2 regions of the Ralstonia pickettii genome follow, and region 1 is predicted to be linked to the other one. Evidence: riboswitches for the same ligand, from Rfam matches in the RefSeq annotation. Region 1 holds a riboswitch; the other holds the start of a gene.

Region 1 (8,014 bases):
TGGCCTGGCGCAAGAGCTTTACCCGCATTGCCGCCATCGAGGCGGTGGCCAAGGCGGTCGCGCAATGCGAACTGCCCGGCGTCAAGCTGTTGCCGCCCACGCCGCTGATCCACTGATCCACTGATCCACCGACGTATCTGCTGGTCGTGTCAGCTTCGCGAAGGACATTGGAACAAGCGCCGAGCTGACTCGCGAGGAGAGCGCGGAGCCGGAGTCGACGTTGTCGTTTTGCCGTTCGGGAGTCCACCGCTGGCTCGCAGGGTTCCCGCTGTGTGTCGACAGCATGAAACGATGCAAGGCGTCCCGCTAGCGGGTGACCGGAAATCCGATCGCAAGAACAAGCGCAAAGAGCGCGTACAAGGAGCTGACTGCTATCAAGGTTCGCCCATGCATGACGCCGCGCCGGAACATCATCCACAAGAACAGGATGGCGACCGCGGTAATGATGCCGGACGCAAGCAGCGGCCCATCAAATCGCCACGGCGTGAAGAAGATCCCCAGTGCGCTCGGGATGGTGGCCTGAATCATCATGGCTCCCGAGATGTTGGCCAAGGCGAGGCGTTCCTTGCCCTGGCGGACCCAAATCAGGGCGTTCATCGTCTCGGGCAACTCGGTCGCAACGGGGCTGAGCAGCAGCGCGACAAGGTGTGCTGGCCAGTGCAGCGCTGTGCCAATCGCTTCGAGCTGTGCCACGAAGACGTGCGAAGCCCCGCCGATGACGACCAGCGCGAGCAGCGCTTGCAGCACAGCCCACCCCAGTGGAGGTTCCGCCAACTTCGGGCGAATCGAGAGGGGCTCCAGCGCCTCTTCCTCCGGTGCCGTGTCACTGTCCTTGATCTCGCGCCAGACGTAGATCGCATACGCCACGAGGAAAAGGATGCCGAGCCAAGGCTTATATGCAAAGGCAACAAGCCCCAGGGCAACCTTGACAACAAAGACGCCAAGGAAGCCCGCTTGGTCGCGGCTCATGCGGGCATGGTCGACCTTGACTTCCGCGGTAGCGCGGCCAAGCCGGCGTCGATTCATCATCAACGCCAAACCAACAACCGCATACGCGAGTGTGGCCAGGACAAGCGGGCCGCCCATCGCAGCGCCGACACCGAGGTCCTTCTGCTCGGCCGTCGAACCGAAGACCACAGCCACGAACGTGACGGCACTTTCAGGCAGTGCGGTCCCAAAAGCGGCCAATACTGAGCCGACGGCTGTGGCGCCAAGATTCAGTCGCTTGCCGCACCATTCGATGCCGTTGACGAAGTATTCGCAGGCCAAATAAATGGTGCCTGCCGACATCAGGAAAAGACCGATCGTGAGGAGCATGCAATAAGGTGGCCAGGCAACGCGATCAACCCATGGCACGACGACGCGCGTCGCCCGGCCGGGGTGTGCACGTCGCGGCCAAAGGTCTCGCCTGGCGGCTCTGCTTACAGCAGAGGCTGTCCACACCATGAGACAGCACGGTCTCAAGTTTGTTGATGTGGACTTCCGAGCATTGCGCCCGGAATGGCTACTCCCCAATGACAACGGGCCGCAGTGTAGCAGAGCACCCCTGCTAGCGGGTCAGTATCGGCTTTCCGAACAGCGCCGGCAGGAAATCGTCCAGGAAGAACAACACCTGCAAATTGGCGCCCACGCCCCGTGTCGATCCGTGGGTCAACGGCAGGACCAGCTCGGCTGCCACCTGCCATGTATCTTTGATGTAGGCGACGCCAGGGTTGACGGTGCCGCGCGTGCGCTGACCGCGTGGTGAGTCGAATGCGAACTCAACCAAGGGGATCCATTGGTGGAGGGGTTCCTCTTTGGGGAGCACGCCGGGTACAAACCGATCCGTCAAATAGAGCGTGCTGTACTCCAATGCGAACCCCCAATGCACGGTGGTGACGTTGGCTGTCCTTACAGGGTTGAACTGTCGCGTCATCGGGTCATAGCTCAGGTTGTCCGATGCTTTGCTGGTCGGTACGGCCACGCTGACGCCCGCCGTGATGCCGAACGGGCGCAACCAGGACCAGGCATCAGGCAGCGATCCGAACCCCTGGCCAACGTACAGGCTGGGCGCGATGGTCGCTGAAGTGCTGGCGCCGAGGCGTTTAGCGCCGGTCTGGGGCAGCCCATAGATCAGCGACGCGGCCACAAGCGTCTCGTTCAGATCGTCTTCGTAGAGCCGGGATTTGAGAATCAAGTCGGAACCGGTCGCGCCGGGCTGGCGTGCACCTTCCCAGTCGCGCCGGATGAAGCCAGTGTCAAAGCCGATCGAGACCTCTGGTGTCAGCAGCCGCGCGAACGAGACTGTCGCACCGCGATCCATGACGTTGCCGCCGTCGCCTGGGTGTTGCACGGTGCCAGCGGTGATCGAGAATTCGTCAGCAACAGCGGGGTCGTCGAAATTCAGTGTTCCCGGAAAGAAGCGGTTGCCAGCAATGCCGTGCGCGTGTGATGGGCTGCAAGCGAGCGCAGCAAGAGCAAGCGCTGCCGCGCAAATGCGGGCAAATCTAGATGGGCGGTACATGGTCGGGAGAGGAGCGTCCGCAGATAGGCCGCGGCAATGTCTTGTTGTTTTGGTCGGGGAAAGGCGGTGGAGCGGCCCCCACATGACGGGGTACCGCCTCCCTTGCTAGTGGTCCGGGAGATATGTTCGGGTCGGACGTCAGGTCATTCGGTCGGTAACGAATGAACCTCGACCGTAACGTGTGACAGGGCTTGGAATCGCCGCAGCCGTTCGTGATAAAACTGCGGTCCGCGATGCGCTTGGCGTGTGCCCACCGAGACCACCACGCCCAAGTGCCCAGGGCCGATGCGCCAGACGTGCAGATCGAGCAGCGTGTCGCCATCGGTTTCCAGTGCAGTCTTGATGCGGCTGCCGATGTGCTTGTCGGGGGTCATGTCGACTAGGATGCCACCCGTGTCGCGCATCAGTCCGTAGGCCCAGTTAGCAATGACCAGCGCACCGACGACGCCTGCAAGCGGGTCCATCCAGAGCCAGCCGAAGGTTTTTGCCAGCAACAGCCCGATGATGGCCAGAACCGAGACGGCGGCATCGGCCACAACGTGCACATAGGCCGCGCGCATGTTGTGGTCGCGATGGTGCGCCCCGTGTCCATCGGTGTAATCGTGGTCATGCTCTTCGAAGGCCACGCTGTGTTCCTGACCGCCAATGCCGAGTACGGCAGTAAAGGCGTGCGGCTCCGGAATTTCTGTTGTGGATTCCAGGTAGTTTGCCTTGCGGACCATCAGGAATTCCTGCCGGCTGCCGTCGGGTCGGATGGTGGTGACCGTCGCCACGTCGCTGGGTAGCGGGGCGGTCTCTCCAGCCAGGCGGAACACTGGCGGTACGCCATCTTCGAAGATCGAAAGTGCAAACACACCCGCTGGCGCGTCGATGTGTTGCACTTCCTTGCCATGCGGATGCGTGTCGCCAAGTCCGGCTGCGCCGTGATCGTGTCCGTGGGCGTGACCATGGTGATGATGGTGACCATGGCTGTGACCACCGTGGTCGCCACCGCTCAGCAGCCAGGCGCTTGCGATATTCACCAGCAAACCGACGACCGCAATCGGGATCGCCTCACCAAAGTGGATCGGCACCGGCGAGAGGAATCGCACCACCGCCTCGTAGCCAATCAGCAGCGCGATCATCGCCAGGATGATGGCGCTGGTGAAGCCGGCCAGGTCACCGAGCTTGCCCGTACCGAACACAAAGCGCGGGTCGCTCGCGTGGCGCCGCGCATAGGTGTAGGCCAGCGCCGCAATCAGCATGGCGCCGGCGTGCGTCGACATGTGCAGCCCATCAGCCACCAGGGCCAGCGAGCCGAACATGCTGCCGCCGATGATCTCGGCGGCCATCATGAGGGTGCAGAGCACGATCACCGCCCATGTCTTGCGCTCGTTTTTCTCGTGCCCCGCGCCCAGGAACACGTGGTCGTGGCCGATACCGAACGGCGTGTCGTAGAAGTTACTCATGGCTGGCTCATTTGAAATAGCTGTGCACGACCTCGATCAGCTGCTCCTTGGCGCTGCCCTCGGTGTATTCATGTTCGTCATCCACCTCGGTCAGGTGGGTGCGGATGTGGTCTTCCAACACGATGGCCAGCAAGCCGTTCATGGCGCCGCGGCAACTCGTGATCTGCTGCAGGACCGGCGCGCACCCCTGTTCCTCCTCCAGCGCGCGCTCAATCGCATCGAGTTGGCCGCGGATGCGCCGAACGCGGTTGAGCAGCTTTTGCTTCTCGCGGATGGTATGGCTCATCCATGACCTCGATAAATATACTGTGGGGGGGTATACTACATTGAGTTCCGCTACAGAGGGTGCAACATTTGCATCGAACCAAACGGCGTAGCCCTCTGCATGCACGAGGGCGAAAACGTCCGACTGCGCGACGCGGGATTTCCTGCCGCGGGCCCGCAACGCCATCGCTCACCCTTTCGCTTTACACCCCGATTGGACACACCACCGCATGACGGCCATAGCGCACGTCTAATTGATAGATAAAAACAATCAAATATACGCATCGATAGTTGGAAGGTAGACTGTGTTTCATGGTGAGCCTATCGCTCGCTGCCCAATCACCGTGGAGCCCGTCATGTCCCTGCCGCTTGCTTCGAACACCGTTGCGACCGTGCTGGAATGGCTCGCCGCCTATGGTGAATCGCACTAGCCTGATAGATGCATGAAGTTGCCCGGAGCTGTGGCAAGGCATCAGGAGCGCGCAGGGTCGCAAGGAGAAAAAAGATGGCAATGATGCGGATGTTCGTTTCGGAGTGGCAGGGGTTTGCGGGCACAGTGCGCGCCTCGCAGGCGGAGGTGCTGACGTTGTCCGGCATGCCGGGCAGTGCAGCCGGCGGCCGCGTCTCGCGGGTTGCAGAATCCGCTCGCCTGCACCGCAAGTGGGTGCGCAAGCAGATCGGCCTGTCCATCGTGGCTGCCGGCGCTATGATCGTGCTCCTGCACGGTATGGTGCAGCTCACGGTCTGATGACCGGCCTGATGCTCGGTTGCCTTCCGCTCTGCGTTTCGTCATAGGACGATGCGACGATCGGAACTTGCTGCTTCAGTGGCAACCGAAAGAAGGCTCGAAGCACGCATTGCCCAACGCTGAATCACGGCAACGGCATTGCGTTTTTGCACACCACTTCATAGGGGAATCCAGATGGCAAAGAAGAACAGCGGCGCGACTGCCGCAGCCCAGATCAACATCGGCATTGCTGACAAGGATCGGAAGAAGATCGCCGAAGGCCTGTCGCGCCTGCTGGCCGATACCTACTCGCTCTATCTGAAGACGCATTACTTCCACTGGAACGTCACCGGCCCGATGTTCAACACGCTGCATCTGATGTTCGAGACGCAGTACAACGAACTGTGGAATGCCGTCGATCCGGTGGCTGAGCGCATCCGTGCGCTGGGCTATCCCGCGCCGGGCTCGTATTCGGAGTTCGCCAAGTTGTCGTCGATTCCGGAATCGAAGGGCGTGCCCGAGGCGATGGACATGGTCCGCGAGCTGGTGGCCGGCCACGAAGCCGTGACGCGCACCGCCCGCAGCCTGTTCCCGGACGTCGACAAGGCCGCCGATGAACCGACCGCCGATCTGCTGACGCAACGCATGGACATTCACGAAAAGACTGCGTGGATGCTGCGCTCGCTTCTGGCTTAAGGCTGGCCTAACGGCCGTTCGCCGCGATTGCGACAGGCGTTTCGACAGCAGCGAATTGCGCCCCTCCCGCGAGCCCGTTGTGCTGCGGGTGGGGCGGCATCAACCCCATGACCTAGACGAGAGAATCATGACGACTGAAGCCAAATGCCCGTTTTCCGGCCATGCTCCCGCTGCTTCGCACGCCTTCGGTGGCGGTACGGCCAACAAGGATTGGTGGCCCAATCAGCTGCGTGTTGATTTGCTGAACCAGCATTCCGAGAAGTCGGATCCGCTCGGGTCGCAGTTCAACTACCGCAAGGCGTTCAGCGCGATCGATTACGACGCACTCAAGGCTGATCTGCGCCGCCTGATGACGGATTCGCAAGACTGGTGGCCCGCGGACTTCGGCCACTATGGCCCGCAGTTCATCCGTATGGCATGGCACGCTGCCGGTACGTACCGCACGGGCGATGGCCGTGGCGGCGCCGGGCGCGGCCAGCAACGTTTTGCACCGCTCAATTCCTGGCCCGACAACGTCAACATCGACAAGTCGCGCCGTTTGCTGTGGCCCATCAAACAGAAATACGGCCAGGCGATTTCGTGGGCCGACCTGTTGATCCTGACCGGCAACGTGGCCCTCGAAACCATGGGCTTCCGCACGTTCGGCTTTGCTGCCGGCCGGGAAGACACGTGGGAACCCGACAACGACGTCTACTGGGGCAACGAGACCAAGTGGCTTGAGGCCACGCGTTATTCGGGCGACCGCAACCTTGCGAACCCGCTCGCCGCCGTGCAGATGGGCTTGATCTACGTGAATCCGGAAGGACCGGAGCATGCTCATGGTGATCCGCTCGAGGCCGCCAAGGACATCCGCGAAACCTTTGCCCGCATGGCGATGGACGACGAAGAAACCGTCGCGCTCATTGCCGGCGGCCACACCTTCGGCAAGACGCACGGAGCGGGCCCCGCAAGCCACGTTGGCGCCGATGTCGAAGCCGCTCCGCTGGAAGCCCAGGGGCTGGGCTGGGCCAGCACCTACGGGTCGGGCAAGGGCGCGGACGCCATCACCAGCGGGCTGGAAGTCACCTGGACGCAGACCCCCGCGCAATGGAGCAACTTCTTCTTCGAGAACCTGTTCAAGTACGAATGGGTGCAGGAGAAGAGCCCGGCCGGTGCGCTGCAATGGGTGGCCAAAGACGCCGAGGCGATCATTCCGGGCCCGACGCCCGACTCGCCCAAGCGCAAGCCGACAATGCTGACAACCGACTTGTCGCTGCGTTTCGACCCGGCGTACGAAAAGATCTCGCGCCGCTTCCTCGACAACCCGCAGGCGTTTGCCGAAGCCTTTGCCCGCGCCTGGTTCAAGCTCACGCACCGGGATCTCGGACCGAAGTCGCGTTACCTCGGCCCCGAAGTGCCCCGTGAAGACCTGATCTGGCAAGACCCGCTGCCGGCCGCCACGCACAAGCCGACCGAGGCCGATATCGCGGACCTCAAGGCAAAGATTGCCGCTTCCGGCTTGTCAGCATCCGAACTGGTTGCCGTGGCCTGGGCATCTGCCTCGACCTTCCGCGGTTCGGACAAGCGCGGCGGCGCCAACGGTGCGCGTATTCGCCTGGCGCCGCAGAACGATTGGGCCGTCAACCAGCCCGTGGCCGGCACCCTGGCCAAGCTGGAAGAAATTCAACGTGCCTCCGGCAAGGCTTCGCTGGCGGATGTGATTGTGCTGGCAGGCAGCGTCGGTATCGAACTGGCCGCCAAGGCAGCTGGCACGACGATCACCGTGCCGTTCACGCCGGGCCGCGTCGATGCAACGGCCGAGCAGACGGATGCCGCGTCGTTCTCGGTGCTCGAACCCGTCGCCGACGGTTTCCGCAATTATCAGAAGTCGCAGTTTGCGGTGCCGGCCGAAGTGCTCCTGCTCGACAAGGCTCAACTCCTGACGCTGACAGCGCCGGAGCTGACCGTGCTGATCGGCGGCCTGCGTGCCATCAACATCAACGCAGATGGCAGCCAGCATGGCGTTTTGACCCACACGCCCGGCGCGCTGACGAACGACTTCTTCGTCAACCTGCTCGACATGAACACCGAGTGGAAGCCCGTCGGCGACATCTACGAGGGCTATGACCGCAAGACGGGCGAGCGCAAGTGGACCGGCACGCGCGTTGATCTGGTGTTCGGTTCGAACTCGATCCTGCGTGCCCTCGCCGAGGTGTTCGGCAGCGCCGACGGCAAGGAGCGCTTCATCAGCGAGTTCGTCGCCGCGTGGGTCAAGGTGATGAATCTCGACCGGTTCGATCTGGCCGCGGCGTAAGCGGCTTTCGGCAGGACTAAAATGGCGCCTTGCCTCGTGCAGGCGCCATTTTTCTTTGGTGAATTCCATGCAATCGTCCGCTG
Region 2 (8,014 bases), 550 kb from region 1:
ACACGAAGGTCGCGCAGGTCGTGGCGCACGAACTGGGCGTGTCGTTCACGCGCATCCGCGTGACAGCCACGGACACCAGCAAGGTGGCCAACACCTCCGCCACGGCGGCATCCACAGGCAGCGACCTGAACGGCAAGGCTGCGCAAGACGCCGCACGCCAGATCCGCCAGCGCCTGATCGCGTTTGCGGCCGAGCATTACGAAGCGCCCATCGAGACGGTGGCGATCGTGGGCGATCATCTGGAAATCGGTACGCGCCGCGTGCCGTTCGACGAGCTGGTCGGCAAGGCCTATGTTGCCCGCGTGCAATTGTGGTCCGACGGCTTCTACGCCACGCCCAAGCTGCACTGGGATCAATCCAAGCTCAAGGGCCGTCCGTTCTACTACTTCGCCTACGGCGCAGCGGTGTCGGAAGTGGTGGTCGATACGCTGACCGGCGAATGGCGCCTGCTGCGCGCCGACGTGCTGCACGACGCCGGCCGCTCGATCAACCCGGCCATCGACATCGGCCAGGTGGAAGGCGCGTTCATCCAGGGCATGGGCTGGCTCACGACCGAAGAGCTGTGGTGGAACAAGAACGGCAAGCTGATGACGCATGCGCCGTCCACCTACAAGATCCCGACGGTCAACGACTGCCCGCCGGACTTCCGCGTGAATCTGTTCAACAACGCCAACGTGGAAGACAGCATCCACCGTTCCAAGGCACTGGGCGAACCGCCGCTGCTGCTGCCGTTCTCGGTGTTCTTTGCCATTCGCGATGCGGTGGCTGCGGTTGGCGACGGCCGCACGAACCCGCCGCTGAATGCGCCTGCCACCAGCGAGGAAATCCTCAAGGCTGTGGATGCCATCCGCAGCGCCCCGCTGTCCGCCTGAGTTCGGAGAACAGACCATGGACCACACGCAACTGCGCCCATTCCGCTTCGCCGACGTGCTCGCTACGGTGCAAGCGGCGCAGCCGTGCGTGCTGGTCACGGTAACGGACGTGCAGGGCTCTGCCCCGCGCGAACCAGGCACGCTGATGCTGGTATGCGCCGACGGCTTTTTCGGCACCATCGGCGGCGGCCATCTCGAATGGCGTGCGATGGAAATCGCGCAGACGATGATGGATGCGCCTGAAGCCGCCGGCGAAGCACGGCGGCAGTTCGTGCGCATTCCGCTCGGCCCTGCGCTCGGCCAATGCTGCGGCGGCGTGGTGCGGCTGTCGCTTGAACGACTCGACGCGCGTGATGTGAAGTGGATCGCGCTGGCCGACGACGCCATGCGCCAACGCCGCAGCCTGCGCCGTATCGTCTCCGCCGATCCGGCGGTCGCGGTTGAAGCGAGCGTGGGCGACGCAGCCGCAGCCGGCGTGCAACTCGACGCCGGCGGCTTCACCCAAACCGTGCTGCCGCCCGACATGTCCATCGTGCTGTGCGGCGCGGGCCATGTCGGCCACGCCATCGTGCGTGCGTTGGCCCATCTGCCGTGCCGCGTGACGTGGGTGGACGAGCGCGATGCGATGTTCCCATTTCCCACGGAAGTGCCGCCGAACGTCGTCATCGAATCCACCGACACGCCGGAAGCCGTGATCGACCACGCGCCCGCGGGTAGCTACTTCCTGGTTATGACGCACAACCATGCGCTGGATCTGGCGCTGTGCGAGCGCATCATGCGCCGCACGGACTTTGCCTACTTCGGTCTGATCGGTTCCAAGACGAAGCGCGCGCGTTTCGAGCATCGCATGGTCGAGCACGGCGTGGACCCTATGCGCCTGCCGGAAATGGTGTGCCCGATTGGCGTGGCGGGCATCGTGGACAAGGCGCCGGATATCATTGCGGTATCCGTCGTCGCGCAACTGCTGCAGGTGCGAGAGCTGCAACAGCATGCGCTCACCAGCGCGAGCAGCGGCGCGGCGGTCCCTTACCGAGTCCCCACGTCTGTCTGATCATGCCGATTTCTTCCGCGCTTGCAGAACGCATCGCCACCAGCCCCAAAGCTGAACTGCACATCCACATCGAAGGCTCGCTCGAACCCGAACTGATGTTCGCGCTGGCCGAGCGCAACGGCGTGAAGCTGCCGTATGCGTCCGTTGAAGAAGTACGCGCGGCTTACGCCTTCAACGATCTGCAATCGTTTCTCGACCTGTATTACGCCGGCGCCAGCGTGTTGCTCACCGAGCAGGATTTCTACGACATGACCGCCGCGTACGTGGCACGCGCGCTTGCCGACAACGTCCACCACGCCGAAATCTTCTTCGACCCGCAGACGCATACGGCGCGCAACGTGCCCATGCATGTGGTCGTTCACGGCATCGTCCGCGCCCTGGACGACGCCGAGCGCGAGCACGGTTTCTCCAGCGCGCTGATCCTCTGCTTCCTGCGGCACCTGAGCGAAGAAGACGCCTTCGACACGCTCGAAGCGGCCCTGCCCTATATCCAGGATCCGGCCAACCGCATCATCGGCGTGGGGCTGGATTCGTCCGAGCGGGGCAACCCGCCGGAGAAGTTCGCACGCGTATTCGCACGCTGCAAGGAACTCGGCCTGCGCCTGGTCGCCCACGCTGGTGAAGAAGGCCCGGCGCAATACGTGATCGACGCCCTCGACATCCTCAAGGTGGAGCGCATCGATCACGGCGTACGCGCCATCGACGATGCCGCGCTCGTCAAGCGCCTCGCGGCCGAACGCATCGCGCTGACGGTCTGCCCGCTGTCGAACGAAAAACTGAAGGTCTACCCTGACTTGCGCGACCACTCGCTCAAGCAACTGCTGGATGCCGGCTGCGCCGTAACGCTGCATTCCGACGATCCGGCCTACTTTGGCGGCTACATGAACACCAACTGGCTCGCCACGTTCAACGCCCTTGACCTGTCTGCGGCCGATGCCCATACGCTCGCGCGCAACAGCTTCGAGGCGTCCTTCCTGCCCGAACAGGACAAAGCCCTGTGGCTTGCCAAGGTCGACGACCACTGGAAAGCCGCACACTAAAAATCACGAGACGACATGACCACGATGCCTCCGACTTCCAACACCGTTCACGCCTACCGCGGCCGCGTGCTGCATTTCCTGCACGATCCGCAGTATCGCGAGCGCGATGCCTATGAGTACTGGGAGGACGGCCTGCTCGTGGTATTGAGCGGCAAGGTGATCAAGGCCGGCGACTATGCCGCGCTGCGTGAAGACCTGCCGGCCGGCGCGCAATTGCACGACTACAGCGGCAAGCTGATCGTCCCCGGCTTCATCGACACGCACATTCACTTCCCGCAGACGGACATGATCGCGTCGCCGTCGCCGGGCCTGTTGCACTGGCTGGAAACGTACACCTTCCCGGAAGAGCGCCGCTTCGAAAGCGAGCAGTACGCCGCCGGCGTCGCCTCGTTCTTCCTCGACGAACTGCTGCGCAACGGCACGACCAGCGCGATGGTGTGGAGCACCGTGCATCGCGGCTCCGCCGAGACACTGTTCACGCAAGCCCAGCAACGCGGCATGCGCATGATCACCGGCAAGGTGATGATGGACCGCAACTGTCCGGAATACCTGCGCGACACAGCGGAATCCGGCGCGCGCGACACGGCTGACCTGATCTCGCGCTGGCACGGCAAGGACCGCCTGGCTTACGCCATCACACCGCGCTTTGCGCCCACCTCGAGCGAAGCGCAACTGCAAGCCTGCGCCGAACTCGCCAAGCAATACAAGGACGTTTTCATCCAGACACACGTCGCAGAAAATCCCGACGAAGTGAAATGGGTGGCCGACCTGTTCCCCAACGCACGCAGCTATCTGGACGTCTACGACCGCTACGGGCTGCTGCGCAAAGGCGCCTTCTACGGCCACGCCATCTGGCTGGACGACGGTGACCGCCAACGCATGGCCGAATCCGGGGCCGCCGTCGCGCACTGCCCGACCTCCAACCTGTTCCTGGGTAGCGGCCTCTACAACTTCCACAAGAACGACGCGCACCGCCTGGCGCTTACGCTGGCGACCGACGTGGGCGGCGGCAGCTCGTTCTCGATGCTGCGCACGATGGGCACGGCGCACAAGGTCGCGCGCATGGGCGGATATCACCTGACGGCGTTGCGGATGTTCTACCTGGCCACGCGCGGCGCCGCCGAAGCGCTGGGCTGGGAAGACCGCATCGGCAGCTTCGTGCCGGGCGCGGAAGCCGACTTCATCGTGCTGGACCCGGCAGCCACACCGCTGCTCGCCCGCCGCAACGCGCGCTCGGAGACGCTGGAAGAGCTGCTGTTCTCGCTGGCGCTGTTGGGCGAGGATCGCGCCGTGGCTGCCACCTACATCCAGGGCGAGCCGGCCAAATTCGCGATTGGCGCCAACGCTTGATGCACTTATAATCGCGGCTTCCATTGGGGAGTAGCCGCTCGAAGTCGTCACTTCGAGGGCCACGTCAACAGACTTGACCGCCGTCGCAACGACAGGTGGTTATGGCGTGGTCAGCCGCACTCAGGGTGCCATCCGTGCACCCGGTGACGCGCCTGGCGAGACCGATGACAACCCACTGCGGACAGGGCCGGCAGTGGCGCGTCATTGGTTCGCATACGGCCCGGACACCACAACAACATGGAAGCCTTTCTCGTCTCCACCGGCATCGTCGCGCTCGCAGAAATCGGCGACAAGACCCAGCTGCTGTCGATCCTACTGGCCGCGCGTTTTCGCAAGCCGGTGCCGATCATTCTCGGCATCTTCATCTCCACCCTCGTCAACCACGCACTGGCCGGCGCCGTCGGTGGCTGGATCACGCACGTGCTGGGGGAAAACGTGCTGCGGTGGATCCTAGGCGTGGGCTTTATCGCCATGGCCGGGTGGATGCTGATTCCGGACAAGCTCGACGACGACGAAGCGCCCTCGACGACGCAGCGCGGCCTGGGCATCCTCGGGACGACCATCGTTGCGTTCTTCTTTGCCGAGATGGGCGACAAGACGCAGATCGCGACCGTGGCACTGGCCGCACGCTTTAACGACGTGTTTTCTGTCGTGGCGGGCACCACCGTCGGCATGCTGCTGGCCAATGTGCCGGCCGTGCTGATGGGCAACAAGTTCGCCGCGCGTATGCCGATCGCGCTGGTGCACCGGATTGCAGCGCTGATCTTCCTGGTACTGGGTGTCATGGCGTTGCTGGGCGTCGGGAAGTAAGTCGTCAATCCGAGGCTCTGGGGCTGCCCTGTCGGCGCCCCTTGCGGCCGGTGACGCAGCGGCGAATCGAGCCCAGCCAAGGACACATCGCTGCAGACGCTTCAGGCGAAAAAAAACGGGGCCGCAGCCCCGTTCAACCCTCACCGGTCACGCCATCCGCTAGGGAACGAATGGCATGCTCCGATAAACCTTTCCGTTGTTGCTCAGCATGCGCTTCAGTTCGTCTTGGCGCCGCCTTCGAACCACTTGGCAATGATGGTGCGCTCGTCGTCGGTGATTTGCGTCACGTTGCCCAACGGCATCAGCTTCTGCTGGACGACCTGCTGGTAGACGAGCTGCGCATGCTTGCCCAGTTCGTCCGGCGTATCGAGCAACACGCCCTTAGCCGGTGAAGGCATCAGGGTAGGATGTGCCGAGTGACATTGGTAGCACCGCGCGGTAACGACTGCCTGTACTTTGGCGAAGTCCGAACCGCCGGCAGCTGCCGCAGTGGCCTGGCCTGCTGCAGCCGGTACCGAAGCGCTGCCTTCTGCCGCCGCTGCAGGCGCCGTCGCCGCCGGGGTTTCTGCCACCGGGGCTGCCGGACGCGACGCCGGAGCCAGCCACACGGCCACACCCAGCAGCACAGCCACGCCAGCTGCCGGATAGCCCCAGTTGATCACGCCCTTGTGCTTCAGGATGAAGAACTGACGGATCAGCACGCCGGCCAGCATGATCAGCACGAGCACAACCCAGTTGTACTTGGCGGCGTACGTCATGCTGTAGTGGTTCGACAGCATGGCGAACAGCACCGGCAGCGTGAAGTACGTGTTGTGCACGCTGCGCTGCTTGCCGCGCTTGCCGTGGATCGGGTCCGGCTTTTCGCCAGCCTTGAGCGAGGCGACCACCTTGCGTTGCCCCGGGATGATCCAGAAGAACACGTTGGCGCTCATGATCGTTGCGATCATCGCGCCGATCAGCAGGAATGCCGCGCGGCCCGAGAAAAGGTGGCACGCCGCAAACGCCGCAATCACCACGTAGATCGCCACGAGAAAGCCGACCACGCGGTCGTTCTTGCCGAACACGCGGCAGATCGTGTCGTACACCAGCCAGCCGACCACCAGGAAGCCCAGCGCCAGCAGCACGGCTGTGGTCGCCGTCATGTCGAACACGCTGCGATCGATCATGTAGACGTTGGCGTTGAAGAGGTACACCACCGTCAGCAGAGCAAAGCCCGACATCCAGGTCGAGTAAGACTCCCAGTAGAACCAGTGCAGATGATCGGGCAGCTGCTTCGGTGCGAGCAGGTACTTCTGCGGGTTGTAGAACCCGCCCCCGTGCACGGCCCACAGCTCGCCGTCGACGCCCTTGTCCTTCAGGTCCGGTGCGGTCGGCTTGGTCAGGCTGTTATCGAGCCAGACAAAGTAGAACGACGAACCGATCCACGCGATCGCGACGATCACGTGCAGCCAACGCAAGAGCAAGTTGGCCCAGTCGAGGATATAGCCTTCCATGATGACTCCCTGCCCTGTTAGCTACCGCGATAGGTCGAATACGACCACGGCGACACCAGCAGCGGCACGTGGTAGTGCGCGCTGGTATCGGCCACGCCGAAGCGCAGGGTCACCACGTCCAGGAACGCGGGCTCGGGGAGTTTCACGCCGGCAGCGCGGTAGTACTCGCCCACGCTGAAGTCCAGCTCATACACGCCGGTTTGCAGCGCGTCGCCTTCAAGCAGCGGCGCAGCGCAACGGCCATCGTGATTGGTGCGGACCGACTTGATCGGTTGCCGCTGATTGTCGACAATTTTGAACAGTGCGATCGCCAGGTTTTGGCCCGGCGTGCCTGCAGCGGTGTCGAGCACATGGGTGGTCAAGCGTCCCATTTGTCTTCCTCTGTAGTTCGAATTTTCAGAAGCGCCGCTGCCTCCACTTGCACCTCGCGCCAAACCCTTGTGTGACAAGGGCTGGCGTCGGGGCCCGCTCGGTACGTGCTGTGCACGCATCCCGGCGCGCGTCCAGCCGGTTTACGCCTGCCATCCATCTGGGGAGGGGCATGCCAAACCGGCAAAGCCGTCGCTGGTTCTGGGTCCGACGCCTTGCTCCCGCCGTGTCGTTAGACTCGGCTTGAAACAGGGATTTCCCTAGTTTGTCGGATTCCCGAACACATTTTGTTGACAATATTGAAGGCCGCCACGAATAATTGTCAACAGATTTTCGCAGTTGCTTATGCTGCGGCGCGTTACTCAAAGGCGGATCTGCCATGTCCAAGAATCTCAAGCTGGTCTCCACGGAAGCGACGTCGAAGTCGGGCGTCAAGGCATCGGGGGCAACACGCATGTCGGTCGAAGAACGGATGTACCACGAGATCTACGACGCGATCATGGAGCACCGCCTGCCCCCGCGCACCAAGCTGACGGAGCATGCACTGTGCGAAATCTATGCCACCGCGCGTCATACCGTGCGCAAGGTCTTCTCCCAATTGGCCGCTGACGGCTTGGTCGACCTGGAGCCGAATCGCGGCGCGTTCATCGCGGCGCCCTCCATCGACGAAGCCCACGCCATGTTCGAGCTGCGCCAGATCCTGGAGCGCGCGGTGCTCGACAAGGTCGGCCGCAGCAGCAACCCCAAGGCAGCTGTCGCCCCGCTGCTCGAACTCGTCAAACAGGAACGCCAGGCGTTTGTCACCCAGGATCGTCCTCGCTGGATACGTCTGTCGGCGGAATTTCACGTGGCGCTGGCCGAGCAATCCGGCAATCCGCTGGTGGTCGAGATGATGCGGCGGCTGGTGTCGCGCACCACGCTGATGATCGCCAGCGTGGAGGCTCCCGGCAACAACGCGTGCTCGTTTGACGAACACCTCGACATCCTCAATGCCCTGGAGCGTGGCGACGCCAGCGCTGCCCAGGCCCA

Evidence for each region. Region 1 has a riboswitch for manganese ahead of N5B55_RS12730 (sodium:calcium antiporter). Riboswitches for the same ligand answer to the same signal wherever they lie in the genome.
Region 2: another riboswitch for manganese. It lies ahead of N5B55_RS09995 (TMEM165/GDT1 family protein); the one in region 1 lies ahead of N5B55_RS12730 (sodium:calcium antiporter).

What each region holds. Positions count from the first base shown of each region.
Region 1 is NZ_CP104381.1:2,617,890-2,625,903, reverse strand. It holds gene N5B55_RS12735 (LysR substrate-binding domain-containing protein) at 1-116, shown strand, start outside; gene N5B55_RS12730 (sodium:calcium antiporter) at 307-1,317, opposite strand; yybP-ykoY riboswitch at 1,312-1,525, opposite strand; gene N5B55_RS12725 (hypothetical protein) at 1,550-2,503, opposite strand; gene dmeF (CDF family Co(II)/Ni(II) efflux transporter DmeF) at 2,647-3,951, opposite strand; gene N5B55_RS12715 (metal/formaldehyde-sensitive transcriptional repressor) at 3,959-4,237, opposite strand; gene N5B55_RS12710 (hypothetical protein) at 4,721-4,963, shown strand; gene N5B55_RS12705 (Dps family protein) at 5,138-5,638, shown strand; gene katG (catalase/peroxidase HPI) at 5,766-7,931, shown strand; gene ubiA (4-hydroxybenzoate octaprenyltransferase) at 7,999-8,014, shown strand, end outside.
Region 2 is NZ_CP104381.1:2,066,635-2,074,648, forward strand. It holds gene xdhB (xanthine dehydrogenase molybdopterin binding subunit) at 1-872, shown strand, start outside; gene xdhC (xanthine dehydrogenase accessory protein XdhC) at 889-1,923, shown strand; gene N5B55_RS09985 (adenosine deaminase) at 1,926-2,963, shown strand; gene guaD (guanine deaminase) at 2,979-4,313, shown strand; yybP-ykoY riboswitch at 4,327-4,467, shown strand; gene N5B55_RS09995 (TMEM165/GDT1 family protein) at 4,551-5,123, shown strand; gene N5B55_RS10000 (urate hydroxylase PuuD) at 5,339-6,616, opposite strand; gene uraH (hydroxyisourate hydrolase) at 6,634-6,987, opposite strand; gene N5B55_RS10010 (GntR family transcriptional regulator) at 7,365-8,014, shown strand, end outside.